DNA from 3 places in the Martinezella sp. CNPSo 3957 genome. Region 2 is predicted to be linked to each of the others. Evidence: riboswitches for the same ligand, from Rfam matches in the RefSeq annotation. Region 2 holds a riboswitch; each other region holds the start of a gene.
The links. A riboswitch is a leader RNA that binds a small molecule or an ion and turns the genes downstream of it on or off. The one in region 2 is predicted to bind thiamine pyrophosphate.

Region 1: linked by a shared signal. The riboswitch ahead of thiM (hydroxyethylthiazole kinase) and the one ahead of thiB (thiamine ABC transporter substrate binding subunit) in region 2 are both predicted to bind thiamine pyrophosphate.
Region 3: linked by a shared signal. The riboswitch ahead of thiC (phosphomethylpyrimidine synthase ThiC) and the one ahead of thiB (thiamine ABC transporter substrate binding subunit) in region 2 are both predicted to bind thiamine pyrophosphate.

Annotation. Positions count from the first base shown of each region.
Region 1 covers NZ_JBXSOU010000001.1:1,002,917-1,012,935, reverse strand. Annotated here, with positions in the region: gene AC13QE_RS04725 (sigma-54-dependent transcriptional regulator) at 1-115, shown strand, start outside; gene AC13QE_RS04720 (hypothetical protein) at 169-1,779, opposite strand; gene yghU (glutathione-dependent disulfide-bond oxidoreductase) at 1,991-2,866, opposite strand; gene AC13QE_RS04710 (DUF1127 domain-containing protein) at 3,428-3,574, opposite strand; TPP riboswitch at 3,809-3,905, shown strand; gene thiM (hydroxyethylthiazole kinase) at 3,956-4,759, shown strand; gene thiE (thiamine phosphate synthase) at 4,756-5,394, shown strand; gene thiD (bifunctional hydroxymethylpyrimidine kinase/phosphomethylpyrimidine kinase) at 5,391-6,212, shown strand; gene AC13QE_RS04690 (3-oxoacyl-ACP reductase) at 6,209-6,973, shown strand; gene AC13QE_RS04685 (undecaprenyl-diphosphate phosphatase) at 7,054-7,926, opposite strand; gene AC13QE_RS04680 (hypothetical protein) at 7,986-8,309, shown strand; gene AC13QE_RS04675 (transcriptional regulator NanR) at 8,444-9,148, opposite strand; gene oiaX (3-oxo-isoapionate-4-phosphate decarboxylase OiaX) at 9,326-10,019, shown strand, end outside.
Region 2 covers NZ_JBXSOU010000006.1:159,996-170,014, forward strand. Annotated here, with positions in the region: gene AC13QE_RS16520 (RNA polymerase factor sigma-32) at 374-1,237, shown strand; gene AC13QE_RS16525 (M48 family metalloprotease) at 1,276-2,700, opposite strand; gene AC13QE_RS16530 (thiamine ABC transporter ATP-binding protein) at 3,079-3,807, opposite strand; gene thiP (thiamine/thiamine pyrophosphate ABC transporter permease ThiP) at 3,800-5,440, opposite strand; gene thiB (thiamine ABC transporter substrate binding subunit) at 5,448-6,476, opposite strand; TPP riboswitch at 6,637-6,753, opposite strand; gene AC13QE_RS16545 (MDR family MFS transporter) at 6,824-8,359, opposite strand; gene AC13QE_RS16550 (MarR family winged helix-turn-helix transcriptional regulator) at 8,524-9,051, shown strand; gene AC13QE_RS16555 (thiamine diphosphokinase) at 9,124-9,777, shown strand; gene AC13QE_RS16560 (ABC-F family ATP-binding cassette domain-containing protein) at 9,780-10,019, shown strand, end outside.
Region 3 covers NZ_JBXSOU010000001.1:724,130-734,148, forward strand. Annotated here, with positions in the region: gene AC13QE_RS03360 (LysR substrate-binding domain-containing protein) at 1-144, opposite strand, end outside; gene AC13QE_RS03365 (urea carboxylase-associated family protein) at 270-1,130, shown strand; gene AC13QE_RS03370 (hypothetical protein) at 1,245-1,589, opposite strand; gene AC13QE_RS03375 (thiamine phosphate synthase) at 1,751-2,362, opposite strand; gene AC13QE_RS03380 (thiazole synthase) at 2,359-3,132, opposite strand; gene thiS (sulfur carrier protein ThiS) at 3,135-3,332, opposite strand; gene thiO (glycine oxidase ThiO) at 3,323-4,300, opposite strand; gene thiC (phosphomethylpyrimidine synthase ThiC) at 4,302-6,128, opposite strand; TPP riboswitch at 6,221-6,352, opposite strand; gene AC13QE_RS03400 (porin) at 6,956-8,047, shown strand; gene AC13QE_RS03405 (TetR family transcriptional regulator) at 8,263-8,919, opposite strand; gene AC13QE_RS03410 (RNA polymerase sigma factor) at 9,674-10,019, shown strand, end outside.

The DNA.
Region 1 (10,019 bases), on a different contig from region 2:
TACCATCGAAGCGCTCGGCATTCCAAGAAAGACCTTCTACGACAAGCTGCAGCGACACGGCATCGTCAGAGGCGATTTTGCCGGCTTTGACGGGGATGATCGCCGAGGCTCATGATCCGCTGCCGATCGGCGGATCATGCCAATCGAAGCGGGTTGGCGCGACGCGCTTCAGGCGCTGCGGCGCATTTCCTTGGCATTGGAACCGTCGCTTAGTCGGGTCGCTGCCTCGGCGGTGCGATCCAGAACCAGCATAGCTTGGGCGACCACCGCCGCAAGCGCTTCATCGCTCCTGGAAGCGGCCACGACCAGCGGCGCGCTCAGGCAAATTCTAAGAGCACTTGCCGGTACGTCACCAAAATCGGCACAGCGAACGGGCTGGCCGAGACGCACCAAGGCAACTCCATCGCCTTCGACGGCCAGCTCCTTGTAGACCGCCACCATTTCCGCTGCAGTCAGCATGGCGCCATCTGTGCAATTGCGCAGGTAAAACGAAAAGATGGAGGGAATTTCATCCCAGCGAAGAGCCGATGATGCGCCCCACAGCTCACGCCGCTCCAACGGCCGGCTCTGCAAAGGCTCGAATGCCGGATCGTTCGCAAGACGATCGGAGACTGCGTCTGCAAAGGCGGACAAAACCGTGACTACACGGGCTTCAGGAATATCGAGGAAGCATCCGAGTTCGAACAGCGCGGCTTTCCAGCGTAGCAGGAGGCCGAGATTGGCGCGGTCCGGCAAGATATTGCGAGCCGCCCAGCCTTCTGGCCACTCCGCCCTCCCGCAATAGTCGGCCAAGGCTTCGGGCAGAGTGCGCGATTTGAAGCGTTCCGACATTTCTGGCGGGCACAGAAGCGCGCCGCTGAAAATCGGTCCGGCGAGGAATTTCGAACCCGTCAGCGCGACCATGAAACCATGGGCGAGATAGGCGCGGATCGTTGCCGCTGACAAGCGAAACTGGCAGGCATCGATCATGATATCCAGCACGGTGCCGAAACGCTCCTTCAGACGCATGACGGTCTCAAGGCTCGGCGCCAGCAGGCTGGTCTTCGATACGTCTGTTACAACGAGAAGGCACCTGAGGCCGGCTGCGCGCGCAAGCTCGATGAGGCCGCGCAGCTCCTCTTCCACCTCGCTATCGGCGCGAAGCGAACCATCCTTGCTGCGCACGGCAATGGTGGCGTTGCGTGTTGCGTCCCCTGGCCGCAATTCTTCGCCCTTGGCGACGGACCGTGCGCTGCTGACGCGGCTCATGAAATGCCGCCCGGCCGACGCCATCATGACGCCGCTGCCCGTTTCGTTCCCCATCAGCGTGATGGTCATCAGGGCACGTTGATCCTCGCCCGCCAGCAGTGCTGCCGAAAAGAGATGAATGTCCGTGCCCGATGTGGCCAGGATCGCATCGATCCAGGGTGCCGACGCTTGGTTGAGGCCGAGCAAGCGCAATAGATCCTCCCGCACGCGCCCGATTTCGCGATCGTAGACAGCCGTCGGCGAGCCTGTCTCCATCTCCCGCCTCAGATCCGCGGAAAAGGATTCGACCGCGGCAAAGGCGGCGGCGGATATGGTCGATGCCGTCGACGAGCCGAAAGCGAGATCTTCGGGCCGGGGCGCCGGACCATAGCCATACATGTTGAGGCCAGTGAGCGGATCGCAATCCAGCCGTTCATCGCCACCCGACACCAGGTGTTTCAGCAGCGCATCCCTCGCCTCGCTCTGTTGCTTCGACAACGCACCCGTAGTCGCATTTTTATCCAGGGTACGGTCGTCAGCAACTTGCTGCATGGAGAAGCATTCCTCTTTCGCCAATGTCGATACGCTTTGCAGAATCGCGCTGCGGTCTACGCCGAGCGGGGGAGCCTCGGCAGCCGAACATTACGCTTCACAAGATGGAGCGAGGCTGACTTGCTAGGCCGGCAGCGCCAACAGTAAGAGCAATAAAAAAGCTCGCGATCCGGAGGGTCGCGAGCTCATTTCTGCAAAGCGAATTGTCGGGTCAGCCGGCAGCTTCCAGCTTATCCTGCGTCTTCGTCTCGAAGTCGCTGGCATCGTGGCGCTCACGCAGCTGCTCGGATGGATCGCCCGACATGCGGTTGACCATGCGGCCGCGCTTGACGGCAGGACGCGAGTAGATTTGCTCGGCCCAGCGCTGCACGTTCTTGTAGTCCTGCACCTGCAGGAACTCGGCCGCACCGTACTGCCACCCCTTGGCCAAACCGCCGTACCACGGCCAGATGGCGATATCGGCGATCGTATAGTCGCTGCCGGCGATATATTCGCTTTCAGCCAGACGGCGGTCTAACACGTCGAGCTGGCGCTTCACCTCCATGGCAAAGCGATCGATCGCATATTCGATCTTCGTCGGCGCATAGGCGTAGAAGTGACCGAAACCGCCGCCGAGATAGGGAGCGCTGCCCATCTGCCAGAACAGCCAGGAGAGGCATTCGGCACGCGCTGGCTGCTCGCTCGGCAGGAAGGCGCCGAATTTTTCGGCGAGATACATCAAAATCGAGGCCGATTCGAAAACGCGAACCGGCTTCGGGCCACTGCGGTCGAGCAAAGCCGGGATCTTCGAATTCGGATTGACGTCGACGAAGCCGCTGCCGAACTGATCGCCCTCACCGATCTTGATCAGCCAGGCATCATATTCCGCGCCACTATGACCAAGAGCCAGCAGCTCTTCGAGCATTATGGTGACTTTCACGCCGTTAGGCGTTCCAAGCGAATAGAGCTGAAGGGGATGGCGCCCAACAGGCAGTTCCTTCTCGTGAGTCGGGCCGGCAATCGGGCGATTGATATTGGCGAACTGGCCGCCATTGGCCTTGTTCCAGGTCCAGATTTTCGGCGGCGTATATTCGGCAGAACCGGTCATGGGCATCCTCCTTTTTCGGGAATCGAATTTGGGCGATCTTCGATGTAGCGCGCTACATAGATCGCACATAGGGGTCGCTCTTCATTTTTGCGAGAGGAGAATGCGCACTCTTTAACGCGGAAGCGCTCGTGCCGCCTGGGTTAGGCGCGGACTCTTCGACCGCGTTAGGCCATTGGCAAATGTCTGGAGGTTCATGAAACGAAAAAGCCTGCCGCGGGAGGAGGAGCGGCAGGCTTTTTACAAGAACCGAACAGCGGATGGGAGGAGGAGTTCCGCTATTCCTGCAGCCGTCCCTGGGAGGAGGATAAGGACGTCTGCCAAGCGAAGGGATGCGGGAGGAGATGCATCGCTTCGATGAAGACGAATATACCAGTCTCTTGCTCAGTTCATAGGCATTTCTTTGCAAGGCAGTTATGCGCCATGCGAAAACCGGGTAGCTGGGTCGATCGCAACCTTCAGGCGGCGCGGCTAAGAATGAGCGGGATGCCCATAAAGCAAAAGCGCCTGCTCGGGGGAACAGGCGCTGGCATAATGCAGCTTTATGAGGAGCCGCTGCGGCCGTTAGCGAGCGATCGCTGCGCGGGCAACGTTGCGGATTTCGCCGCGATCGATACCCAGGTCGTGCAGTTCGCGCGTGGACATACGGCCCAGTTCGGCGACCGTCTGACGATACTTGCGCCAGTTGTTGAAAGAGCGTGCTACGTTCATGATGATCCCCTTTCCTTGGGCTTTCGAAGCTGAGCTGCCGTGCTTGGCGCTCCCGTCGCTTCGATGAGAGATATATAGTCGAAACCCTCGGCTTTTTGCAGAGCTAAGGCATCACTGCACCTATGCATATATTGCATATGTCGCCGCAAAAGCAGGCGGTCGTCATCCTGTCGATCACGCCTGCCTTTGCGATTTGCTGATGACAGCGCCTCCTTTGTCTGCGAAAAGAAGAGAGATGAGAGACAGGGGCGTCCGCCATCCGGCGGGCTGAGAAGCACCCTTCGAACCTGAACCAGATCATGCTGGCGGAGGGAGTCGCTCGGGACCTCGCGAAGCTGAAGCACGTCGTCCCTACGCGTCTCGCCGCCCGAAAGGGGCGATATGCAAGACCAAATCACACCGGGTAATCTACTTCGCACCATGCGGGAAAGCCCTCCCCTGGTGCAATGCATCACCAATTTCGTCGCCATGAATATCGCGGCCAATGTGATGCTCGCCGCCGGCGCATCGCCGGCAATGGTCCATGCCGAAGAGGAGGCCGGCGAATTTGCCGCTATCTCCGGCGCGCTGACGATCAATATCGGCACGCTCTCGTCCGGCTGGCTTGCGGGCATGCTGAAAGCCGCACAGTCGGCAAACGAAGCGGGCAAGCCCTGGGTCCTCGATCCCGTCGCTCATTATGCGACCGCATTCCGTCGCGATGCCATCGCGCGCTTGCTGGAACTAAAGCCGGCAATCATTCGCGGCAACGCATCCGAGATCATCGCGCTTGCCGGCGGCACGAGCCGCGGCCAAGGCGTCGATAGCCGCGATGCCGTTGAGCAGGCGGAAGATTCCGCCCGTCAACTCGCGGAAAAGCACAGCTGCGTAGTGGCAGTCACAGGCGTTACGGATTTCGTCACCGATGGAGGGAAAGCGCGGCGCATTGCTGGAGGATCGCCGCTCATGCCGCAGGTGACGGCACTCGGCTGCTCCCTTACTTGCCTTGTCGGTGCGTTTGCGGCGGCAGCTCCAGATGATCCTTTCGATGCGACCATAGCGGCGCTTGCCGTCTTTGCCGTTGCCGGTGAACAGGCGGGAGCAATTGCAGATGGCCCAGGCTCCTTCTCCTGGCGCTTCCTCGATGCCCTCGCTGGCCTAACCCCTGAAACGCTGGATCGCGACGCAAGGATATCGGCAGCATGAAGCAAGACTTCGATCTATCGCTCTATCTCGTCCTCGATCCGCTGCTATGCCGTGATCTCGGCATGGTGGAGACGACGCGGGCGGCGGTGGCCGGTGGCGCTACCATCATCCAGCTTCGCGACAAGGAGGCTTCGACCGCCGCCATGATCGAGACCGGCCGCGCCCTCAAGCAAATCCTGCACGGAACGAATGTCCGGCTGATCGTCAACGACAATGTCGAGGCCGCCATCGCCATCGGCGCCGATGGCCTTCACATCGGCCAGGAAGATATGAATGCCGCCGACGCTCGCCGCGTGATCGGCCCGGACATGATCCTCGGCCTCTCGGTGGAGACGGAGGCCCTCGCCTCCGCCATCGATGCCCGGATTGTCGACTATGTCGGTGTCGGCCCGGTCTTCGCCACACCCACCAAGCCCGACCACAAGCAGCCGATCGGCTTCGACGGCCTTGCCCGCATTGTCAGGCTCTGCCCGGTTCCGTCAGTCGCGATCGGCGGCCTCAAGGCAGAGCATGCCGCAAACGTTTACTCGGCCGGGGCCGATGGTCTCGCGGTCGTCTCGGCCATATGCGGCCAACCGGACCCGCAAGCAGCGACAACCATCATCGCGAAAGCCATCAAGGAGGCTCGCCAATGATCCGTAATGTCTTATCCATCGCTGGCTCCGATCCCTCCGGCGGCGCTGGCATTCAGGCCGACCTGAAGGCTTTCTCCGCTCGCGGCGTTTATGGAATGGCGGCTCTGACTGCTTTGACGGCGCAGAACACGCAGGGCGTCTCCGGCGTCCATCCCGTGCCCCCGCATTTCGTGGCAGACCAGATCAATGCGATCTTTGCCGACGTCCGTGTGGATGCAGTCAAAATAGGCATGATCGCCAATGCCGCCATCGCCAATGCCGTCGCAGACATTCTGGCGCGACATCGCGATATACCCGTCGTTCTCGACCCGGTCATGATCGCCAAGGGTGGTGCCGCCCTGCTCGCTGCCGATGCCGTTGACGTGCTGACCACACGATTGTTGCCGCTTGCGACCGTCATTACCCCGAACCTGCCCGAAGCGGCTGCGCTGTTGCATGACGCGGAGGCGAAAAGCCGCGAAGACATGGCGCGCCAGGCGCGTGCGCTGGCAGCGCTCGGGCCTTCGGCTGTCCTCGTCAAGGGTGGTCACCTCGAGGAAGATGAAAGCCCGGATGTGCTCGCAAGCGGCGATCGTGTGACCTGGTTCGAAGCTGAACGGCTGCCGACCAAGAATACGCATGGAACGGGCTGCACGCTCTCCAGCGCCATCGCGGCCGAGATCGCCAAAGGCCTGCCGCTTGCCGAAGCCATTGCATCCGCCAAAGCCTATCTCGCTGCCGCGGTTGCCGCCGCAGGCCAGCTTTCCGTCGGAAGCGGCCATGGGCCTGTGCAGCATTTCCATGCGCTCTGGCCAAACGGACGAGGAGCAGAGAAATGAGCCTGTCACTCAAAGATCAGATTGTCATCGTTTCCGGTGCAGGACGCGGTCTCGGTGCTGCCATAGCGACGGCCTTCGCCCGGGAAGGTGCGAAAGTGGCGGTCAACTATCGCGCTAGCCGCGAGAGCGCAGAGGCGCTCGCAGCAGAGCTCGGCGATCATGCCAAGGCCTTTCAAGCCGATATTCGCGATCTCGAAGCCACCAAGCGGCTTGTCTTCGAGGTGACCGAGCATTTCGGAGCGCCCACGACCATCGTCCACAATGCGCTGGCTGATTTCAGCTTCAACGGTGACGCGCGTTCCAAGCTGGATGCCTTGAGCTGGGCGGAGATGGCCAAGCAGTTGGAAACCGCGCTGCAAGGCGCATTGAACCTGATACAAGCGGCGCGGCCGGCGATGGCGCAGGCAGGCTTTGGCCGGATCGTGACGATCGGCACCAATCTTTTCCAGAACCCTGTGGTGCCCTATCACGATTATACCGCCGCCAAGGCGGCATTGCTATCGCTGACCCGCACGGCTGCCGCCGAACTCGGCCCGCTGGGGATCACCGTCAACATGGTCTCCAGCGGTCTTCTGCGCACGACGGATGCTAGCAGCGCCACGCCGGAAGCCGTTTTCGACATCATTGCCGCGAACACGCCGCTGCGTCGCGTCACTACGCCCGAGGAGGCCGCCGACGCGGTTCTTCTCTTCGCAAGCCCCTGGGCACGGGCTGTTACAGGACAGAACCTGATCGTCGATGGCGGTCTAGTCTTCGGATAGTAGCTCCGCAACGAAAATGGCGCTGCCTTAGAGAGCAGCGCCATGTTTTGAGCTTCGCAGCACGCTAAAAGTCAGCTTGCTCAGGCCCAGCCCATGGTCAGCACGCCAAAGAGAATGACGGCGCCGAGCACGATACGGTAGATGACGAAAGGCCAGGTCGAGAAGCGCTCCAGGAAGCGCATCAGCCCCCAGATGGTGACGAAGGACGCTATGCTGCCGACGATCAGGCCAACGAGCAGAACCGACCAGGCCTCCATCGGAATATGCGCCTTATGGAGCTCATAAAGCTCCTTCAAGCCGGCAAGAGCGATGGCCGGCAAGCCGAGCAGGAAGGAGAACCGGGCCGCCTCCTCTCTTTTCAAACCGAGGAACAGTGCACCGGTCAGGGTCGAACCCGAGCGCGAGACACCGGGGATAAGAGCACCGACCTGCGTGATGCCGACAAAAAGGGCATCCATCAGCGTCATCTGTCCGATATCCTTCCTATGGCGACTGTAAAGCTCGGCGACGGCCAAGAGCAAGCCCATGACCACGCAGGCGATACCGATTACCCAGAGGCTGCGGAAAGACGTGCCGCAAGCGTTCAGGGATGATGACAGCAGCAGGCCGGCGATCACGATCGGTACGGTGGCAATCACGATGGCGATGGCAAGCCGGATGGAAGGAGAGCTCCAATCCCTTTGCCTGATCGCATCGAGCGATCCAAAGGTGACGTAGCGGACGTCGCTCCAGAAATAGGAAACGATCGCTGCAAGTGCTGCGAGCTGCATCGTCGCCGAGAAGGCAGAACCAGGGTCCTGCCAGCCCAGCAAGGCCGGCACCACGCGCATATGGGCAGTGGACGAGACCGGCAGTAGCTCGGTCAATCCCTGCACGATGCCCAGAATTGCGATCTTGGCATAGCCCAGGGCAACAAAGCCCGTATCCACGCCTTGCGTACAAACATCAGCCACGTTTTGATATCCTCAGTTGTTCAGGGGGCTTAGCACCGGAGTGGTGCGACGAACTAGCTGTGAAACTGGTTCCCAAATTGAACTTGGCAATACCTGGCGAAGGTGTCGCCAATTTCACATCGGGACAAGCTGAGGATATAGCCGCGCAGGCTGAACTCTATCTGAAATTGCCGGCTCAAATTTCGGAGTTTGGCGTATTTCTAGCCTTCATCCTCCGGCAACGCCTGCATGTAGCGAATCATGGTGTAGAAGCCGGCGAGGAGGACCAACGCGCCTGCCGCATGATGCAGATTGTGCAGCATCGTATGGTGATGCCTGAGCAGAAGGCAGCTCAGATTATAAAGGGTTATGGCCACCGCCGTCATGAGAGCGGCCAGGAATAGCGCCATGTTTCGCTGAAAGAAATCAATCATCACGCACACCTCATTTGAGTGCCAACAGATTCCATAAGGATTGGGGAGGAATTACGACAAAGGCACTGAGCCGCGGCGCCGTGGCGGGCGAACACCGATGGGGCTCATTTCGTATAGAGCGCGCGCGATCTTTCCAGATGCTTGAGCATGGCCTGCTCGGCGCCATCTGCATCATTTTCAGCCAGGCGCGCGAGGATTTCCTCATGTTCGACAAGCGTGAACTTTTCCTTGCCAGTCCAGATCAGCATGTCGGTATGATAGGCTTTCAGCCATGCGAGCATCGCTTCGCTGACGGCAGCAAAGATCGGATTGCCGGAAATCTGGGCGATGCGCGTATGGAACTGCATGTCCGCAGAAATGAAGTCCTCGGCATGTCCGAGTGAGCTGCGCTGCCGGTCGATGATCTCACTGAGATCGGCAACATCTTTCTTGCTCGCGCGCTGTGCGGCCTCGCGTGCCATGCCGCGCTCGAAGAAGATGCGGGCGCTCTTCAACTGTTCAAGGGAATCAGGTGATTGCGACAACATGATCTTTGCGGTCAGGTCGACCTGCCGAAAGATCGACTTCGCAGTGAGCTGAAGCACCTTGGCACGCTCACCATGGGAAATGTTGACCAGCCCCATATTGGCAAGGGCCTGCATGGCCTCCCGGATCGCCGGACGTCCGACACCGAAGCGTTCCATGAGGACACGCTCTGACGGCATCTCATCACCCGGCTTGAGCTCTCCCGACGTGATCAACCGTTCCAGCCGGTCGAATACTTCATCGGATAGCTTTCGGCGTACAATTTGTTCGACTGGCTCGCCCATGGAATCCCGCTTTCCCAAAGCTTTACTCCCTTATGCATTTTTGGCCGCCATGGCGGAAGCCCCACCCTACCGACAACCGGGCAAAAAATAGTTTGCAGAAGTTGGAATACTCATTATACCAGATCACCAGTTTGCGCCACGCGGAAAATCGTCGGCGAGAGGAGCATTCACCCACTCATGACCATCACCATCACCTACCGTATCGAAACGCCAGGCAGTATCGAGGCGATGGCTCGCAAGATCGCCAGCGATCAGTCGACAGGCACCTTCGTCGCCGTGCCGGGCGAGACGGAAGAACTCAAGGCGCGCGTGGCCGCGCGTGTCGTCGCGATCCACCCCCTTGCTGACGCGGAGCGTCCGACTTGGCCGGAGGTGGCCGAGGGCCACGGTCCGATCCATCGGGCCGATGTCGACATCGCCTTTCCGCTGGATGCGATCGGCACCGATCTTTCGGCACTCATGACGATCGCGATCGGCGGCGTCTTCTCGATCAAGGGCATGACCGGCATCCGCATTGTCGATATGAAGCTGCCGGAGGCCTTCCGCAACGCGCATCCCGGCCCGCAATTCGGCGTTGCCGGCAGCTTGCGCCTGACCGGCGTCAGCGGCCGCCCGATCATCGGCACCATCGTCAAGCCGGCGCTCGGCCTTCGGCCGAAGGAAACGGCGGCACTGGTCGGCGAGCTGATCGGCTCCGGCGTCGATTTCATCAAGGACGACGAGAAGCTGATGAGCCCGGCCTATTCGCCGCTCAAAGAGCGCGTCGAGGCCATCATGCCGCTGATCCTCGATCACGAGCAGAAGACCGGCAAGAAGGTCATGTATGCCTTCGGCATTTCGCATGCGGATCCCGATGAGATGATGCGCAACC
Region 2 (10,019 bases):
TCGTGCCGGGTTTTTTCTTTGGAACCTTTTCCGTTCTGATGCGTTTAAGCCCCTGTGTTGGCGGTCCGTGTGGGTACACTCCTGTGGAGAGGGGTATGCAGACAGGCCGTTTTATAGATATTCACGAGGACCGGCCTATGCGTTTTCACTCGAAGCTCCCCGGCGATCTGAAGATGATTCAATCGTCAGACCCGTTCGATGAGATCGAACTAGACTAGTCATCGATCATCCGGTGGCCCGGATAATCGGTTTCCAATTTGCAATTTCATTCATTGATTTCCATCCGAACAGCGATGTTCGGAAACGATGCTTGCTGCCCTTTTCGTCGACCGCGGCATAGAGACGATTTGAGGCCGAAACCCAGGAGATGCATATGACGAATATGTCTGCAGATCGACGCATGATCAAAGTTGCGATGGCTGCTCCCTATCTCGATCGCGACGAAGAACACGATCTCGCCATACGCTGGAAAGACCACGACGATCGCGGCGCCCGCAATCAGATCGCAACTGCCCATATGCGCCTCGTCATTTCCATGGCGGGGAAGTTTCGTAACTTCGGACTGCCGATGAGCGATCTGGTGCAGGAAGGCTATGTCGGCCTGCTGGAAGCGGCCGCCCGCTTCGAACCGGAGCGGGAAGTTCGTTTCTCCACCTATGCAAGCTGGTGGATCCGCGCTTCGATCCAGGACTATATCCTACGCAATTGGTCGATCGTGCGCGGCGGCACGAGTTCCGCCCAGAAGGCGCTGTTCTTCAATCTGCGCCGTTTGCGCGCCAAGCTTGCCCGCAGCAATTCCAACGTCACCGTCCAGTCCATCCATGAGGAAATCGCCGTGACGCTCGGCGTCAGCCTTACGGATGTGCAGACGATGGATGCGCGCCTCTCCAGTAGCGATACCTCCCTGCAGGCCCCCTCCATTGCTGGCGATTCCGAAAGTGCCGAGCGCATCGATTTCCTGATCAGCGACGAGCCGCTTCCCGACGAGCAGGTGTCCGACATGATCGACGGCGAGCGCCGTCGCGTTTGGCTGGCGTCGGCGCTGAAACATCTCAACGAACGTGAAATGAAGATCATCCAAGCGCGCCGCCTGGTCGAAGACGGCGCGACGCTCGAAGAGCTCGGTGCCGATCTTGGCATTTCCAAGGAGCGCGTGCGCCAGATCGAAAGCCGCGCGATGGACAAGCTCCGCAACGCCCTGGTGGATGCGGATCCCCGGATGGCCAGCTACGCCTGAGTGTGCGCTTCTCCCGTCCGGGAGAAGTCGTCCCGCTATTATTCCGAAATGATTTTGACCTTGTCGCCCGGTGCAATGTTTGCCCCGGTTGGCAGGGCATTTATCAGTTTGAACAGGTCGAGCTTGCGGTCCGTGCCCATCATGCGGGCGGCGAGCGTGGTGATGGTGTCGCCGGGCTTGACGGTAACGACGCGAACACGCAGCGGCTTCAGCGAGGCCGCCTCTTCCGGGTTCATATGCCGGAAGCTGGCACGCAGCACATTGGCGGTCTGATCGAGCTGAGCGATATTCCCCTTCGGCACCGCCGTCAGGAAGCGGAAGATCTGCGTGCGGTCGCGGATCACGGTCACATCGAAATCCCAGCGGTCGGCTGAGGCGCGCGCAGTGGCGGCCGGCATGCCGTTGACGGTGATCGACCTGATCGAGGAGGGATCGAGGCCGGTGACCCAGCCGCTGGAGATATAGTTCGTCAGATTCTGGTTCTGGGTGTCGGCTACGCCGTCGAAGCGGATGGCAATGTCGCCGGGGCCGGTCGCCATGACGGCTTCGACCTTGTTGTCGATACGGAAATCGGGCGGAACGTCGAAGCGGATGCCGAGGCCGCCATGCAGGAAGGTCTGGCCACGCACATAGCCTTCTTCGGGGCTGTCGCCATAGAGCAGGCCGTCGATGCCGTTGAGATAATAGTCGCGGCCGATGTCGCCGACCTTACCTTCCTCGCCGAATTCGCGCGCGTGCGCCTTGGCAAGGTCGATACGCTGCGGCGTGCTCGGGTGGCTCGAAAGGAAGTCCAGGCTCTGGTCGACGTCGGAATTGGCCGACATGAAGCGGCTATAGTCCTCCATCGCGTTCAGGAAGCGCGCGGCGGCGTAAGGATCGTAGCCGGCCTGGCCCAGTGTGCGAATGCCGATCTCGTCGGCCTGGAGTTCTTGCTGGCGCGAGAAGGCGGCAAGACGCAGCTTGCCGCGGGCAAGCGCCTGCTTGCCGGCCAGATCGCTCGACAGGACTTCCGAAACGACGCGGCTGGCGATGACTTCGGCTTCTTCACGCTTCTGCCGCTCGATGCCGTGATTGGCTGTTACGTGCGCCATCTCATGCGACAGCACCGCGGCGACTTCGGACGCATCATTGGCAAGCGCCAGAAGGCCGCGCGTCACATAGAGATAGCCACCGGGCAGGGCAAAGGCGTTGATCGAGGGCGAATTGAGAATGGTGATGCGGTAGGACTGCTGCGGATTCTCCGACACGCTGGTCAAGGCGCCGGCGATGCGGGCAACGAGCCTCTCGGTCTTGGCATCCTTGTATTCTCCGCCATAGCTTGCGAGGATGCGCGGATGCTCGCGGGCGCCCATCTGCGCGCGCGGGTCGTTCTTCTGCACTTCGGAAACGATCTGCGGATTGGCGGAGGGCGAAACGCTCGGCTGATAGGATTGATCCATCACCGTCTGGCAGCTGTTCAACATTGCTGCGGCTGCAAGGAAAGGCACAAAACGGCGCAAACGGGCTGCGACGGTCGCATCGATCCTTCGTTCTGCTCGCTTGCTCTGCTTCAGGACCTGCATCCTACTCATTTCGCTGTCATGCCGGCTCGGCGCCAAATCCGGTTGATCCTTACCGGGCCGATCATGGTCGTGCGCCAATAGAGGTTGTTTTCGCCCCCATCGATCTGCCGTTACCCGGACGGCTTCCACCTCTTGCTGTAGCCGATTTTGGCACCGGTTGCATAGCGAGACTCCGTTTAAATGTGGCAGCGTTGTATTTTAGCAAGCATTTCCGAGGACTTTCAGCCGCTTCGCTAGACGAAATTAAGGCAAAGCCGGCGGCAAGCTGCCATGACACAATCAATGTTGCAGAAATGTGGTCAATGCCGGAATCCCGTCCGCTTGCAGGAAGGTTTCGATGGGCGCGGTCAGCTTGATCGTGCCGCCGTCGATGAAGACGGCGTGGTCGGCAAGGCGCCGCACTTCGGCCGGGTCATGCGAGACGATCAGCACCGTATTGCCGGTTTCGCGATGCAGAGTTTTCAGAAGTTCGACCATGCCGGAGCGCAGGCCGGGATCGAGCGCGGCGAAAGGCTCGTCCAGCAACAGGATTGGCTTGTCGCGCACCAGAGCCCGAGCGAAAGCGGCGCGCTGGCGCTCGCCGCCGGAAAGCGTTCCCGGCTTGCGCTTTTCAAAACCGGCTAGTCCGACCCGCGCCAAGGCCTCCGAGACCTTTTGCCGATCCTCCTTCGAAAGCCTCAATGACGGGCTGATGCCAAGGCCGACATTGGTGAAGAGATCGAGATGAGCGAAGAGGTTGTTGTCCTGGAAAACGAGAGACACCGGCCGTTCGGCGGGATGCTGGCCGCTCACGTCCTGTCCTGCGAGCAGGATGCGGCCGCGGTCAGGTTGTTCGAAGCCTGCCAGCAAATTGAGGAAGGTCGATTTGCCCGATCCCGAGGGTCCGGCAATGGCGATGATCTTGCCCTGCGGCAATGCGCAATCGAAGCGGAAGTCATGCGTGCCGAGGCGCAGTTCGACCCCTTCCATGCTGATGCCTTCTGCCGTCATGGTGCTGCCGTCAGTCATTTCGCCTGCTTTCGTCATCCGGCGCGCCCTGGCCCGCGGTTCCGGCTATGGTCAGGAGAAGGCATACCATGCCGAGGATCAAGGCATATCCGTCGGCGTCGTTGGTGCGGTAGCTGCCGAGCTTGCTGTAGACCAGCCAGGGCAGGGTCATCAGACTGTCGGAGCCGAAGAGCGCGACTGCGCCGAGATCGCCGAGCGACAGGGCCATGGCGAAGGAGAGCGCCGTGAAGAGCGGTTTGCGCAGACCCGGCCAATCGACCATGCGCAGGCGCGCAATGCCGTGAAGGCCGAGGCTTGCCGCCAGCCGCCCGGTGCGGCTGACATGGACCGTATAGGCCGGCTCGATGACGCGCATGACGAAGGGCAGCGCCATCAGCGCATTGATGACAATGATGAGGACGGCGGCAAAGCGGCTGGGATCGCCAAATGGCCTGAGTGCCAGGAACCAGCCGGTTGCCAGCACGATCGGTGGCACCAGTAGGATGAGGGAGGAGCTTGCGCCTAATGCGAGCGCGAGGCTGCGTGGACCGAGGGACTTTCGGCGATCGGCCGATATCACCGAGCGGGCGCGAATGATCGCGAAGGATGCCAGCACGGCCAGAAGGCCCGCAGCAAGCGCGATTGCAAGACTTGTGACTGCCGCCTGCAGGAAGATCGGCTGGGAGACGAGCTTGAAAAGATTGGCCGCGAGGCCGGTCACGACGACCGAGGCGAGCGGCATGCCCAGAAAGAGCGTCGCGGCCGCCAGTAGCGCAGCATCGATGCATCGCGCAGCCATGCCCTGTCCATCGATGCGGCGCAGCGCTCGCCCGCCGGTGAGGCCATGATCGTCGGGAGCGCGAAACAGCGTCATGGCGCCAAGCACAAGGAGGGTGACGACGATCTGCAGCAGCGACAGCATTACGGCGCGGCCAGGATCGAAATCGAAGCGGAGCGCCTGGTAGATCGCCACTTCCAGCGTCGTTGCGGCCGGACCGCCGCCGAGGATCAGGACAAGCGTGAAGCTGGTGGCGCAGAGCATGAAGATCAGGCCGGCGATGCCGGGAATGAGGCCGCGCAGGATAGGCCATTCGATGAAGCGGAAGACCGAGATGGGCCGCATGCCGAGTCCGCCGGCCACGAGCCAATATTCCGCTGGCACACGCTCCAGTCCGGCCAGCATAAGCCGGCAGGCGAGCGGCATGTTGAAGAAGACATGCGCAAGCAGGATACCGGCCAGGCCATAGATGCTGACGGGCTGCGACAGGCCGAGTGCTGATAGCGCCTGATTGATGAGGCCCTGCCGGCCCCATATGCCGAGCAGGCCGAGTGCACCGATCAGCACCGGCAGGCCCATCGGCACGGCCATCAGCCGGATCAGCCACAGCCGGCCGGGAAAGCGCGGCTGGCGCGCCAATGCGCGGGCGACCGGAATGGCGAGCACAATGGAGAGCAGTGTCGAAAGCACCGCCTGCAGCAGTGTGAAGCGCAGGATGCGCAGCAGATATGGGTCTGTGAGCGAGGTGTCGCCGCCGGATTCGATGCCGGCGGAGAGGAGAACAAGAACGGCGATCCCGACGAAGAGCGCAATGCTGCCGAGGCTGAACGCCCCGCCGGAAATAGCGCGCCTTCGCTCGGGTGCCGTGAGTATGATCAAGGCATCAGTTGCCGCTGGTGGCGGTCAGCCATTCGTCGATCCAGGCTTTACGGTTCTTGTCGACGTCGGCAGGGCTCATCAGGAAGGTCTTCGACGGCACGACGAGCTTGCTGAAGGCATCCGGCAGCGGCTCGGAAGTGGCGGCGGCCGGCATCATCCAGTTGCTTGTCGGAATGATGTCCTGGAAGCCGGTGGAGATCATGAATTTCAGGAAATCGCGGGCAAGTTCCTTGTTCGGCGAGGACTTTAGGAGGCCGGCGACCTCGATCTGAATGTAATGCCCTTCCGAGAAGGCGGCGGCCCGATAGCGATCGGTCTTGTCTTCGATCATGTGATAGGCCGGCGACGTCGTGTAGGAGAGCACCATCGGCGCTTCGCCCTTGGTGAAGAGATCATAGGCTTCCGACCAGCCGGGGGTGACCGTCAGGATGCGGCCTTTGAGCTTCGCCCAGGCATCGGCGGATTTGTCGCCATAGATCGACTTTACCCAGAGCAGCAGGCCGAGACCCGGCGTCGAGGTGCGCGGATCCTCGATGACGATCTTCTGCGCGGGATCGCCCTCGACGAGATCCTTCATGCTCTTGGGCGGGTTCTTGACCGTCTGGCTGTCATAGATCACGGCGAAATGGCCGTAGTCGTAGGGCACGAAGACGTCGTCCTTGAAACCGCCGGGAACCTTGAGGGCCGAGGTGTCGACGCCGCTTGCGTCGAAGAGGCCGGTATCCTTGGCTTCGTCGATAAGATTGGTGTCGAGGCCGAGAACGACATCGGCCTTGGTGCCCGTTCCTTCCAGCTTAAGCCGGGAGAGAAGTGCAACGCCATCGGTGACGGCGACGTAATTGACCGTGCAGCCGCAGGTCTTTTCGAAGGCGGCCTTGACCTTGGCGCCAGGACCCCAGTCGGCGGTGAAGCTCTCATAGGTGTAGATGGTCAGGGTCTTGTCGGCTGCAGCGGCAGGCTGCGCGGCAAAAAGGGTCGTTCCGGCGGCAAGGGCCAGGCCGGCGAAGAATGACAATAGCGAACGGTTGTGCATGGTCGCGCCTCCTCCTAGAGCCGGATGATTCCAGGTCTACCGACCTAAAATCTGAATCCGCTCTAAAATCAAATAATTAGGGCATGATGTCGTCCGAAAACCGTTTCCGTTTTTCGGCATCATGCTCTGGGTTTCGTCTGAAGGGGAAAGGGCGCTATGATTTCGTCACGCGTCTAATCCCTCCGCCGGTGTTAGCCGGATCAGGTTCCGCGGGTTGGCCGGTGAAAGCCTCTCAGCCAAATGTCCTGAAGGACATAAGGCACCCCGTTAGAGCGTCGGCAGATTTAGCCTTGTGACGGAGGGATGACAAGGGAAATGATTCCCTTGTCGATTGCAGCATGAAGGATTTACTCGGCAGCCTCCGCGACCGCCGGGCTTTCGAATTTCTTCGCGGCACCCGGGAGCTGCACATTCTTCAGCGTCAGCGAGGTCAGGAGACCAAGCATGCAGATGCCGGCTGCCGTCATGAACAACGGACTGAAGGCGCTCGCATAGGCGTTGGCGACGGCCTCGCGGGTTATCTCGGGCAAGGCGGCCATCATCTTCGGCGTCAGCTCCTCGATGTTTGGTACGCCGGATATGGAGACGCCGACATTGCCGAGTTTGGCGGCGATGATGGCGCCGTAGATGGAGATGGCAATGGAGGCACCGCCCATGCGCGACAGCGTGACGGCGCCGGTCGCAGCGCCGACGTCGCGGGCAGCCGCTGCATTCTGTACGCCGATAACGGGCACCTGCTGGGCAAGGCCGATGCCGATGCCGTGCAGCAGCATCAGGCCGCCAATGAGGACGATGGGCGTGCCGGCATGGACGAAGGCGAGCGAAGCGAATGCGATGGTGCTGCAGGTGGCGCTGGCGACGGCAAAGGGCTTGTAACGGCCTTTGGCCGCGATCAGCCGGCCGGCGGAGAGCGAGCCGCAGACGATGCCGCCGGTCAGGAGAATGAACAGCAGCCCGGCCATGGAGGGAGAAAGGCCTGTCGTCGTCTGCAGGAAGAGCGCGAAGTAATTGACCATGCCGATGGCGACGGCGCCGCTGGTGATCGAGAGGATCAGCAGAAGGCCGAATGTCGGATTGCGGAACAGCGTCATCGGCACAATCGGCTCGGGTGCGCGGCGCTCGATGAAGACCCAGGCAATGGCGCAGATTACCCCGAAGGCAATAATACCGAGGCATTGCGGCGATAGCAGCGACCCGAAGAGTTCGCTTCCGTCGGCAGCAAGCACAATGCTTGTCGTCGTCAGGGCAAGGACGATGGCGCCGGCATAATCGATCTTCGGACGGCGGGCAGGCTTGCGGTAGGGCAGCATGAAGGCGAGGCCGGCAAGCACGATGAAGCCGATCGGCACGTTGACGAGGAAGATCGAACGCCAGCCGAAAAGATCGCTCATCGTGCCGCCGAGAACGGGGCCGATGGCACCCGACGCCATCAGCACGAGGCTCGAATAGCTCTGGTAGCGCGCACGCTCGCGCGGCTCGAAGAGATCGGCGTTGACAGCAAAGATCGAGACCATGATGCCGCCACCGCCGAAGCCTTGAAGGACGCGGGCGGCGATCAGCGTATCCATCGAGACGGCCAAGCCACAGACGGCAGAGCCGACCGTGAAGATCGCGATCGCCGTCATCATCACATATTTGCGGCCGAAGAGATCGCCGAGCTTGCCGTAGACGGGCATGACGGCGGACAGCGAGAGAAGATAGGCTGAGCCGATCCAGCCGAAGCGATCGAGATGCCCGAACTCGCCGACGATCGTCGGCAGTGCCGTTGAGACGATCTGGTTGTCGAGCGTTGCCATGAACATGGCAGTCATCAGAAAGAGGAAAAGAATAAGCCGCCGTTTGTGATCCGCCACGAGCGGTGTGAAGCTTGTCTGCATGTCCATGGAGCAAGAACCCGAACTGGGCCGGAACGCTGCGCTATCGAACGAATGCGCGGGACGCCCGGTCTTCATGAGTGAATATATGTGCTATTAGCATATAATTGTCAATGGCAGGTGAATGCCATTTGCATGTTTTGTTTCGTCCCGACCTCTGCTATGCTTTAGGGATGACATCTGCGCCGAATACAAAAGATATCGAAGTTCCGACGCTGGCCGAAGACGAGAAGTTTCTGCGCATCGGTCAGGCGATGATGCGCATGCGCTTGCTGACCGGCCGCCGCATGATCGGCAGGCTCGCCATTCAACACGTGGCCCCGGGGCTTGAGCTTTCGCATCTCGATGTGCTCGATGTCGTGCGGCGGGCGGAAGATACGGGAGAAGTGACCGTTGGCACGATTGCCGAGCTCTTGCGCATCGATCCATCGCGCGCGAGCCGCATCACTGCCGACATGGTGGCGCGCGGTGTGTTGCGCCGTAAGGCATCGCAGGCGGATGCGCGGCGTATCGTCGTGGTGCTGACCGCACTCGGGCAGCGCTTGCTATCGGAAATCCAGGTGCAGAAATACGCCGTTATCGGAAGCATCTTTGCCGATTGGTCGCCCGAAGACATCGAGAGCTTTTCGTTTCTGTTCGATCGTTATGTCAGCGGCTATGAACGTGTCGTCCAGGCCGCCATGAAGGAAACGACCGAATGATCGGCTCGGCGGCACCGTTCCGGTAACGGCGCTCTTCCCTAGAGATATGACTTTGCGCTATGGGCTTGCCTCATGAGCCAGTCCACTACCTTCACCATCCTGCTCGGCGGCGAGCTTCGCCTGACGGAGCGATTGCGCGCTGCGGTTTCCGGCAGCCGCTTCATGGCGGCCGACGGCGGCATGCGCCATGCCCTCGCGATTGGGGTGGAACCGGAGCTGTGGGTCGGCGATTTTGATTCCACGCCTGCCGATCTGCAGGGGGCCTTTCCGAATGTGCCCAGGCAGCCCTATCCGGCGGCGAAGGCTGCAACCGACGGTGAGATCGCCGTCTCGGAAGCGATCGATCGCGGCGCCACGAGGCTGATCCTGGCGGGTGCCATGGGCGGCGAACGCTCCGACCATGCGATCCAGCACCTGCTTTATGGTATCCAGCTCGCCGAAAAAGGCTTCGACGTGCTGCTGACGTCGGGTGACGAGGAGGCGGTGCCGCTTCCGCCAGGCGAACTCACGCTGGCGCTACCATCGGGCTCGTTGTTCTCCGTTCTTGGTTTCAGCGATCTGACGGGCCTTTTCATCGACAATGCCCGTTACCCCTTGCGCGATTTTCATTTGCCCTTCGGCGCATCGCGCACCATTTCCAACGTGGCGGAAGGCGATGTGCGCTTTTCGCTCGGCACCGGCAGGGCCATTGTTCTTGCCCGCCCTTATGACCTTTCCGGAGTCTGATCTTGGCCCCTCCCATTCTGAAACTCGACGACATCTTTCTGAGCTTCGGCGGTGCGCCCTTGCTCGCCGGTGCCGGCCTGCAGGTGGAGCCGGGCGACAAGATCTGCCTTGTCGGACGCAACGGTTCCGGCAAGTCGACGCTCCTGAAGATCGCCGCCGGCCTTGTCGAGGCGCAGTCGGGCGAGGTCTTCCGTCATCCGTCGTCAACCGTGCGCTATCTCGAGCAGGCACCCGATTTTGCC
Region 3 (10,019 bases), on a different contig from region 2:
GATGCCGAGCCATTCCTCCAAGGTACGCACATGCTGGCTAACGCCCGCGGCCGTGAGATTGAGCTCAGCTGCCGCCTTGGCAAAGCTCTCATGGCGAATGGCTGCCTCGAAGGCGCGAAGGGAGGCAAGCGGGACATGTTGCATTCCGCCAGGCTAAGTAAAACTTAGCCAAAGCGCAAGCGCGATCACCGTTGCGCAAGGAGCCGGTATCCTTACAGTGCTGCCGAAACGAATGTCTTTTTGTCAGTCGGTAAGGAATGAAAGCCGCCATGAACAGTATTTTCGATATGCCCGCACCCGCCGATGCCGAGGAGCGGCGCGGCAAGCCCCCCGTTGTCGTCTACCCGAACGGAACGCTGCCGCCGGTCGATATGGATGTGCTGCGCGCGGCAAGGCAAACAATGACCAAGATTGGCGAAACCGTCGTGCCCCCGCGTGAAGGCGGCAGTTTTCGCGTGCCGAAGGGACATTTCTTCCGGATTGTCAGCGTCGAGGGCGCGCAGGTGGGCGATCTCAATCTATGGAATGCTGCCGATCTTTCCGAGCGCTTTTTCAGCGGCAAGACGAGGGCTTTGCACGCCACCCATGTCGGTGTCGGCGATCGACTGTGGAGCACGCTGCCCTATCTGCGGCCAATGGCGACGATCACACATGATACGCTTGGCTGGTATGGTTGGGACAGGGATGGAGCCGGCGTCCACGATGTCATCGGCACGCGCTGCGATCCCTATACGAACCGGCTGCTGAAAGGCAACGACTATCACCATTGCTGCCATTCGAACCTGTCACGCGCGCTCGCCAGGGAAATGAACATCCCTGTCCAGGAGGCCGAGTTTCACGTTCACGACGTGCTGAACGTGTTCATGTGTACCGGATTTACGCGCGATACCCACCAGTATTTCATGAAGGCGAGCCCCGTTCGGCCGGGCGACTTCCTCGAGTTCTTCGCGGAGATCGATCTGCTCGGTGCGCTCTCGGCCTGCCCCGGTGGCGACTGTGGCAGCGAACATTCGAGCGATACGGAGCCCTGTTATCCGTTGCTGGTCGAAATCTGGCGGCCTGAGCCAGAAAGCCTCGTCGGGCGAACATTCCCGGAGCGCACTGCCTATCCGAGGACGCACGGACTATAATTTGCCGCATAAAATAAATTTGCCGGCGGTTCCGGCCGCCGGCGAATCCGAATCATCCATCAAACGATGCGTCCATTCGGGCGGACGCATCGTTTATTGCCTAGTTACAATTGCCTAGTTACAAACGCGAATGCGCTCGTAATGCCAGCCATAGTCATACTCGTTCTGGACGCGGCGATCCTCGTACCAGCATCTGGGCGGCGGCGGGGCGACTTCGTAAACCGGACCCCTGTTGCCAAGAGCGCCGCCAACAAGCAGGCCGCCGAGAAGACCGGCAGCAACGCCGCCGGCGATCGCGCCTCCATTGCCATGGTGGTGATGACGACGCCAATCGTCATGGCCGCGCCAATCACCGCGATGGCCGTCGTAATACTGTGCCTGTGCGCTGCTGACGGGCGCCAATGCGCCGCCTACGACCGTAGCGGCCAGCAAAACCGTAAGAACCGTCTTCTTTATCATGACTACCTCCAAAGCAGTCTTTGTGCTCAGCGAATACGCGAGTCATCTAATTAACGCCTTCAGCATGATTATGTTCAGCTGAATATTCAATGAATGGCCCGTTCATCGGGCAATAGCGGCTGAAAATAGCCCCTTGCATGGGCTCCTGAGGGGCTATCTTGTCAATTTGGAGGCATCTGCCGGGTCGCCGCCACCCATTCGAGCGTTCGCGATTCGGGGTCAAGATTGCGGGTGATATCCGTTACGACCGCGGCGATATCGGCGCCATGCTCGAATACACCCGCAAGGCGTTCGACTGTCAGGCCGCCGATCGCAACGAGAGGCCGATTGCCGATGCGCGCCTTCCACGCGCCGATCCGATCGAGGCCTTGGGGTGCCCAGGGCATAACCTTGAGGACGGTCGGATAGATCGGCCCCAGCGCTATATAATCGGGTTCGGCAGCAAGTGCCGTCTCCAGCTCCGCCTCGTCATGTGTCGAAAGCCCCAACTTCAATCCGGCATCCCGTATGGCGGAGAGATCGGCAGAAGCAAGATCCTCCTGGCCGAGATGGATGAAATCGCAACCCTCCTCGATTGCCAGCTGCCAATAGTCGTTGACGATCATTTGGCACTCATGCGCGGCGCAAATTGCCTTCGCTTCGCGAATTTCGGCGCGGATCTCAGGCGTTGAGCGATCCTTGATGCGCAACTGTACCAGCTTGACGCCGAGCGGCACCAACCGCCTGATCCAGGCGGCGCTATCGACGATGAGGTAGAAGGGATCGAGCGTCATGCGAACACCGCCTTTCCGATCACTGGTGTCGATGGCACCGCCATATCGCGCGGCTCCAGCATGCCGGCGCCGTATGCCTGCCTGCCGGCATCGATGGCCTTGGCGAAGGCTTCCGCCATCGCGACCGGATCGCCGGCCCCGGCAACCGCCGTGTTGAGTAGCACGGCATCGAAGCCGAGCTCCATGACGGTTGCTGCATGCGAAGGTCTGCCGATGCCGGCATCCACGATCAGCGGAACCTCAGGAAAATGTGCCCGCATCGATCGCAGAGCGGAGAGATTGAGCGGTCCGGCCGCCGTTCCAATCGGCGCGCACCAGGGCATCAGCATCTTGCATCCGGCTTCCAGCAGCCGCTCGGCGACGATGAGATCGTCCGTCGTGTAGGGAAAGACCTCGAAGCCGTCATCGGTGAGGATTCTCGCCGCCTCCACCAGCGCGAAGACGTCGGGCTGCAGCGTATCGTGATTGCCGATCACCTCGAGCTTGATCCAGTTGGTCTGAAAGACCTCGCGCGCCATTTTCGCGGTCAGAACCGCTTCGGATACGCCGTGGCAGCCTGCTGTATTGGGAAGGACGCGAACGCCGAGTTCGCGAATCATCTCGAAGAATGCGCCGCCATTACGCCCGCCTGCCGTTTCCCGGCGCAGGGATACGGTCACGATCCCGGTTTGCGAACGTTTGACGGCTTCCGCCAGTACGGCTGGGGAGGGGTAGCGCGCCGTGCCGAGAAGAAGGCGCGATGTAATTTGGGTTCCGTAGAGTTCAAGCATGGTCAGCCTCCCTGCATTGGCGTCAGGATCTCGATCCTGTCATCGTCGGTTAGGATATGGTCGCCGCGTTCCTCGCTATGGACGAGTTCGCCGTTGACGGCGGTTGCCAGCCACTCGCCCTCATATTCGAGAGCCGTGAGAAGTTGCGAAAGCGTCGTTGCTTCGACAATCTGCGCTTCGCCATTGATGATCAGGCGCATTGGCGGCTCCTTTCGTCGTGTCCAGAAAAGACGAGATCGGCGGCTTTCTCGGCCATGGCGGGTGCGAGCAGGAAGCCATGGCGATAGAGACCGTTGACAAGGATGGCTTTGCCCTGCCGCGTCACGCGCGGAAGGTTGTCGGGAAAGGCAGGGCGGATGCCGGCGCCGGTTTCGACCACGGCAGCTTCGGCAAAGGCCGGGTGCAGCGAATAGGCTGCGTTCAAGAGTTCCATCAGCGAACGGGCGGTGATCGGCCCTTTGAAGTCGGTCTCGATCATCGTCGCGCCGACCATGAACAGGCCTTCGCCGCGCGGCACGATATAGACCGGAAAACGTGGATGCAGCAGGCGGACGGGCCGCGAAAGCGCGATTTCATCGCTCTGCAGATAGAGCATTTCGCCGCGAACCCCACGCAAGTCTCGGATTTGGCCGATAGGAGCGGCCCCGGTACAGTCGACGATTTCAGAGAAGCCACCATCATCCACGAGCACGTCGATAAAGGTGACGCCTTTTGCAGATAGATCGTCCTTCAACGATTGCAGGACCTCGCGGGGATCGAGATGCGCTTCCCGCCGAAAGAACAGGCCCTGGCGGAATCGGCCGGCAAGCGAAGGCTCAAGGATGGCGATTTCGTCTTCGTCTACCCAGCGGTAATCCGTCGTGCGGCTGGCGAATCGCTTCAGCTCGTTTTGATCGCGGTTGGGCGCAACGACGAGCGTTCCATTGCGGACGATCTTGCCCGGCAGAATCGCGTCCCATCGATCGGCGGAATCACGGCCGAGCGTCAGTACAGCCTCATCGGCGCTTTCCCGCTCGCACCATGGCGCCAGCATGCCGCCGGCAAGCCAGGAGGCGGCGCGATGAAAATTCCGGCCTGGATCTGAGATCGTGACCTCCGCTCCGCGCCGGATCAGCTCGTGAGCGACAGTGAGGCCGGCAACGCCGGCCCCTTTAACGAGGATGCGCATGTTACTCGGCCGGCTGTGCAGGGGTTTCGATCGGCATATAAAGGTCTCCGCCCTCTCGATACTTGGCCGCCATGGCTTCCAGCCCTTCCTTCTGTGCTTCGGCGCGGATGTCGTGCGAAATCCGCATCGAGCAGAATTTCGGGCCGCACATCGAGCAGAAATGGGCCACCTTATGAGCTTCCTTCGGCAAGGTTTCGTCGTGGAAGCTGCGAGCCGTGTCCGGGTCGAGCGACAGGTTGAACTGATCCTCCCAGCGGAATTCGAACCGGGCGCGCGACAGAGCATCGTCACGAACCTGCGCGGCCGGATGACCTTTGGCGAGATCCGCCGCATGCGCCGCGATCTTGTAGGTGATGACGCCTGTTTTGACGTCGTTGCGATCGGGCAGACCAAGGTGCTCCTTCGGCGTGACGTAGCAGAGCATCGCCGTCCCGAACCAGCCGATCATGGCAGCGCCGATGCCCGATGTGATGTGGTCATAGCCGGGCGCGATATCCGTCGTCAGCGGCCCGAGCGTGTAAAAGGGCGCCTCGCCGCAGACGGAAAGCTGCTTGTCCATGTTTTCCTTGATCTTGTGCATCGGCACATGGCCGGGGCCTTCGATCATCACCTGGCAATCCTTAGCCCAGGCGATCTTCGTCAACTCGCCGAGTGTCTCCAGTTCGGCGAACTGCGCGGCGTCGTTGGCGTCAGCTATCGAGCCGGGGCGCAGGCCGTCGCCGAGCGAGAAGGAGACGTCATAGGCACGGCAGATATCGCAGATTTCCTCGAAATGCTCGTAAAGGAAGCTCTCGCGATGGTGATGCAGACACCACTTGGCCATGATCGAGCCGCCGCGCGAGACGATGCCGGTGACGCGATTGACGGTAAGCGGGATGTAATGCAGCCGCACACCGGCATGGATGGTGAAATAATCGACGCCCTGTTCGGCCTGCTCGATCAGCGTGTCGCGATAGATTTCCCAGGTCAGTTCCTCGGCAATGCCGCCGACCTTTTCCAGCGCCTGATAGAGCGGCACAGTGCCGATCGGCAGCGGCGAATTGCGGATGATCCATTCGCGGATGTTGTGGATGTTGCGGCCGGTCGAAAGGTCCATGACGGTATCGGCGCCCCAGCGCGCGGCCCAGACCATCTTCTCGACTTCCTCCGCCATGGAGGAGGTGACGGCGGAATTGCCGATATTGGCGTTGATCTTCACCAGGAAATTCCGGCCGATGATCATCGGCTCGCTTTCGGAGTGATTGATGTTGGCCGGAATGATCGCCCGGCCGGTGGCGACTTCCTGGCGGACGAATTCGGGGGTGACATGATCCGGAATATGGGCGCCGAAGCTTTCGCCATCGCGAATCAGGGCTTCTGCCTTCGCCTTGCGGCCGAGATTTTCGCGGATGGCGATGAATTCCATTTCCGGCGTGATGATGCCGGCGCGCGCATAGGCGAGTTGGGTGACCGCCTTGCCGTCTTTTGCCCGCAGGGGCTGGCGCTTGGCCGGAAACTCCGGTGTCAGCCGTTCGCCGGTGACGAAACCGTTGTCTTCAGGGCGCACATGCCGGCCTTCATAAGCCTCGACATCGCCGCGGCCGAGAACCCAGTCGCGGCGCAGCTGAGATAGACCCTCCTCGATGCGGATATCTGCGCCCTCGATCGTATAGGGGCCGGAAGAATCATAGACAATGACAGGCGGCTCGCCCGAGGTCGGATGGACGCTGATTTCGCGCATCGGCACGCGGATGTCCGGGTGGATCTCTCCGGGAACATAGATTTTCGTGGATGCCGGCAGCGGCCCAGTGGTGACGGTCGGAGTGAGGTTCTTTGCGGCAATATTCATGGTTTGAGGCTCCAAGTTGCAGTTGGAGACCCAGTCAATCAGCCGGAATGATGGAAAGACGCCGGCATGGAATCCACGCGGGAATCCGAAGCCTTCAAGCGCTCGCACCGTCCCTACGCCAGTATGAACTGGATCAGGTTCAACGGGTCACTGCGCCACAGGAGGCAAAGCCTCATTGTCCAGCAGTATCTCAGCCCCTTGCCGGGACCCCCCTGGTGAATACGGAAAGGCTATGCCTTACCCTTGTTCTCTGTCAACCCCGCGCCACACTGGTCGCGTTTTCTCAATCGATTGACCAGTGTGGCGCGTGGATTCTATATGGGGCGAGCCTCCGATAGGCGCGATCATTATCTTCGATGACGCTGCTCTTGATCCATGCCCGTTCGCGCATAAATGGTACCCATGAAAACTCTGGATCGCGAGCCCGATTGGGGAAGGCTGTCTCGATTTGGGGCGAATTCTTGAACCTTGGCGACGCTGACTATTCCGGCAGTAAAAGGCCCAGCCAGTCGCCAGTTGCATTTAAGCAACAGCAATCAAGTCTAATGCCGGGGCAGGTTTCACAGAATTGACAAACATACGGGCTGTTTGTAAACAAAATATAGGACATAAACTGTCTTACGGACGAGCAATCGGCCGGATCGGTAGAGGCATTTCAAAACCTTTGCCGCGGGGTGAATTATGGAGGTTAGAGGGGACTCAAGCCGACATCAGGTGCGTATCTGCCGGACTGCCCGGTTGCGTTCAAGCCGACGTAATCCTCAGGGTGGTATTCCAGCTTTGTACTCGCGGTAAATTGGAATGCATATTGCAACCAGGAGTTTAAAATGAACATCAAGAGCCTCCTTATCGGCTCCGCTGCTGCACTGGCAGCAGTTTCTGGCGCCCATGCGGCTGACGCGATCGTCGCTGCTGAGCCCGAGCCGCTGGAATACGTTCGCATCTGCGACGCCTACGGCGCTGGCTACTTCTTCATTCCAGGCACTGAAACCTGCCTCAAGATCGGCGGCCGCGTCCGTACCGAAGGCGAGTGGTACGATGCCTACAACCCGAACAGCCATAACGGTACGCTGTGGCACACCCGTGCGGAGCTGAGCGTCGACACGGCAACCGACACCGAATACGGCCCGCTGAAGACCAACACGGTCATCCGTTGGGATTGGAATGACGGCAACTCAACCTCCACGAAGCTGCTGTTCGCAAACATCAGCCTCGGCGGTTTCCTCGTCGGTAAGGCTGACTCGCAGTACAACTCGTACATCGGTTATGCCGGCGACGTCATCAACGACGACGTGATCTATGACGGTCCGTACGAACTCAACCAGTTGACCTACAACTACGACGCCGGCAACGGCTTCACGGCTGTGATCTCGGTCGAAGACTCGAACTCCAGCGGTTCTGGCGCTTCCTATGGCTCCAGCTGGTGGTCTGACGACAAGGGCAACCACTACGCTCCCGACGTCGTTGCCGGTGCTGGCTTCAAGTCCGGTGCATGGGGCTTCAAGGTCGTTGGCGGTTACGACTCGATCGTCGAAGAAGGCGCCATCAAGGCTCGTGTCGATGCTGACTTCGGTACCTTCTCGGCCTTCTTGATGGGCGGCTGGAACACCGACGGCGACAAGCTGAACAAGTATGCCGGCACCAACCTCGATCGTTCGGCTTGCCCGGTTAACGATGCATCGAAGTGCGGCTGGGGTGACTGGGCTGTTTGGGGCGGCGTTGGCGTTCCGATCAACGAAAAGCTGAAGTGGAACCTGCAGCTCGCCTACACCGACTCGAAGATCTTTGCCGCAACCACCAACGTCAAGTGGAACCCGGTCAAGAACCTGCTCATCGAGCCGGAAGTCTCCTACACCAACTTCGATTCTGTGAACCAGGATCAGTGGGCTGGTATCCTGCGCTTCGAGCGTAGCTTCTAATATTGAATTACCCGGCTCAATGCCGGGTAAGAGAAGCCTGACGTTCCAATCCGTCAGGCTTCTTTCATCGATCGGTTGACCTCCGATCAAAGCAAAGGATCTGGCTTTCCCTCCGGATCCTTTTTTATTTCCAGCTTTGGGAAATCGGTTCAGCTCCCGGCAGAGGCTTAAAACCGCCATCGTTGGTTCTCTTCAATTCCGAAGGGAAAACCGTTCTAGGCTTTTTCCGGTATCATCGCGGCAATCGCCAGCTCCTGCGCCTGTGCCAGCGGGAACCAGGTCTTCAGCACCATCTTTATGAACATCTGTCCACACGGGACCAATTCGAAGCTGCCTCGGTCGAGGGTCCATTCGGTGATCAGGCCGCCGATGACCGCTGTCAATGCGGAAGAGGCGGTATCCGGCGTCCAGGGAGCCGGAAGTTTCGTCTTTTCATCCATAAGGGTGAATATGCGTTCGAAATTTTCATGCATGTCGTGCCGAAACGAACTCGCCCGGCTCGTGGTGCCGTCGCAAAACGCCATGTCGAGATGCATCATAACTTTCAGCATGCTGCGCTTGCGCGGGTCGCTATGAATATCGTCAAATATCGCGGCAATGGTATCGGCGATGAGATCAAGCGGGTTGGGCGGCAGTTCCTTCGACATCCGCTCCGCGAGATCCTTGAACGGCTGCTGGGCCTCGTCGCGAATCGCAAACATCAGCCCTTGCTTGTTCTTGAAATGCCAATGCACTGCCCCCCGCGTGACACCGGCGGCTACGGCTATCTCTTCCAGGCTGACATTCTCGTAGCCCTTGTCGAGAAACAGAGCTTTTGCGGATTGCAAAATCTCGTTCCTCGTTTCTGCCGCCTCCTCCTTAGTTCGCCTCATTCACCTCTCCACAGAAACCGATGTTCAAGCTGCGCCCCTCTTATTGATATTCTTCTTCCATCATACCGTTCAGTGCTGGAGCCCATATACCAGCGATGCTCAACGGAGTGGAGGTATTTATCTATCCTCAAAAATTGAGCAAGCAAATCGTAACAGAATATATCCTGTCAAGCGCTATAAGCCATGCGCAAGTTTGCGTGAGCAATTTCCCCCATCTTGTGAAGTGAGAATCGGAAAGTGTAGGTGCTGATATAGCCCTGATGCGAAATATATTGGCCGGCGATCCCCGGTCCGCTTGTTCCGGAAGCGATGTGGTATTCAAGGTGAAACCTATGATGCATTTAGCCTGCGGCGTCCGCAGATCCGTCAGCTCATATCGATCATCGAGGTCTTGATCCCCCCGTCATGCGGCGGGTCTGATCGCCATGGCTTTGGTCGAACACTGGTGGACCGATCGTCAAGCGATCCGCTGCTGTTCCGACCTAGCTTGAGCTTTCGTCTGTCTTCTTGCAAGCTGACGATAGCTCGAGCGCAAATCGTCTTTCAGCGTGGAAAGAGAATTCGAAAATTCCTGGGATAAGAGCGACGGATTTGCATAAGCGCCGCGTTCAATTCTCGTGAACCCGCGTTTGATGTCGAAGGATGATACGCTGACCGAGATGCTGCGATCCAAGTGGCACTGTTTGCCGGCTATAAGGCTGAGGCCGAGGTGCCATGCAACTATCGCAGTGAACTGGAGCGGTGGCGATTGTCGATGAAGTGGGATCGCGCGCCCAAGAGTGGCGACCAGGATGAGGATCTGCTTGGCCGAATCGCTGCGGGCGATGTTTCGGCAATGCGCATGATGGTCGCGCGGCAATTACCGCGCATCGTCGCCGTCGCGACCCGCATGCTTGGCGATGCGGCCGAGGCCGAAGATGTGGCGCAGGAGACGTTTTTGCGCATCTGGCGAAATGCCGGCGGCTGGCGCCAGCGCAATGCGCGCTTCAGCACCTGGGTGCATCGTGTGGCGATCAACCTTTGCTATGATCGCCTGCGCCGCCGCAAGGACGTTCTTGCCGAACATCCGCCTGACATCGAATATGAAGGGCCGGCGCCGG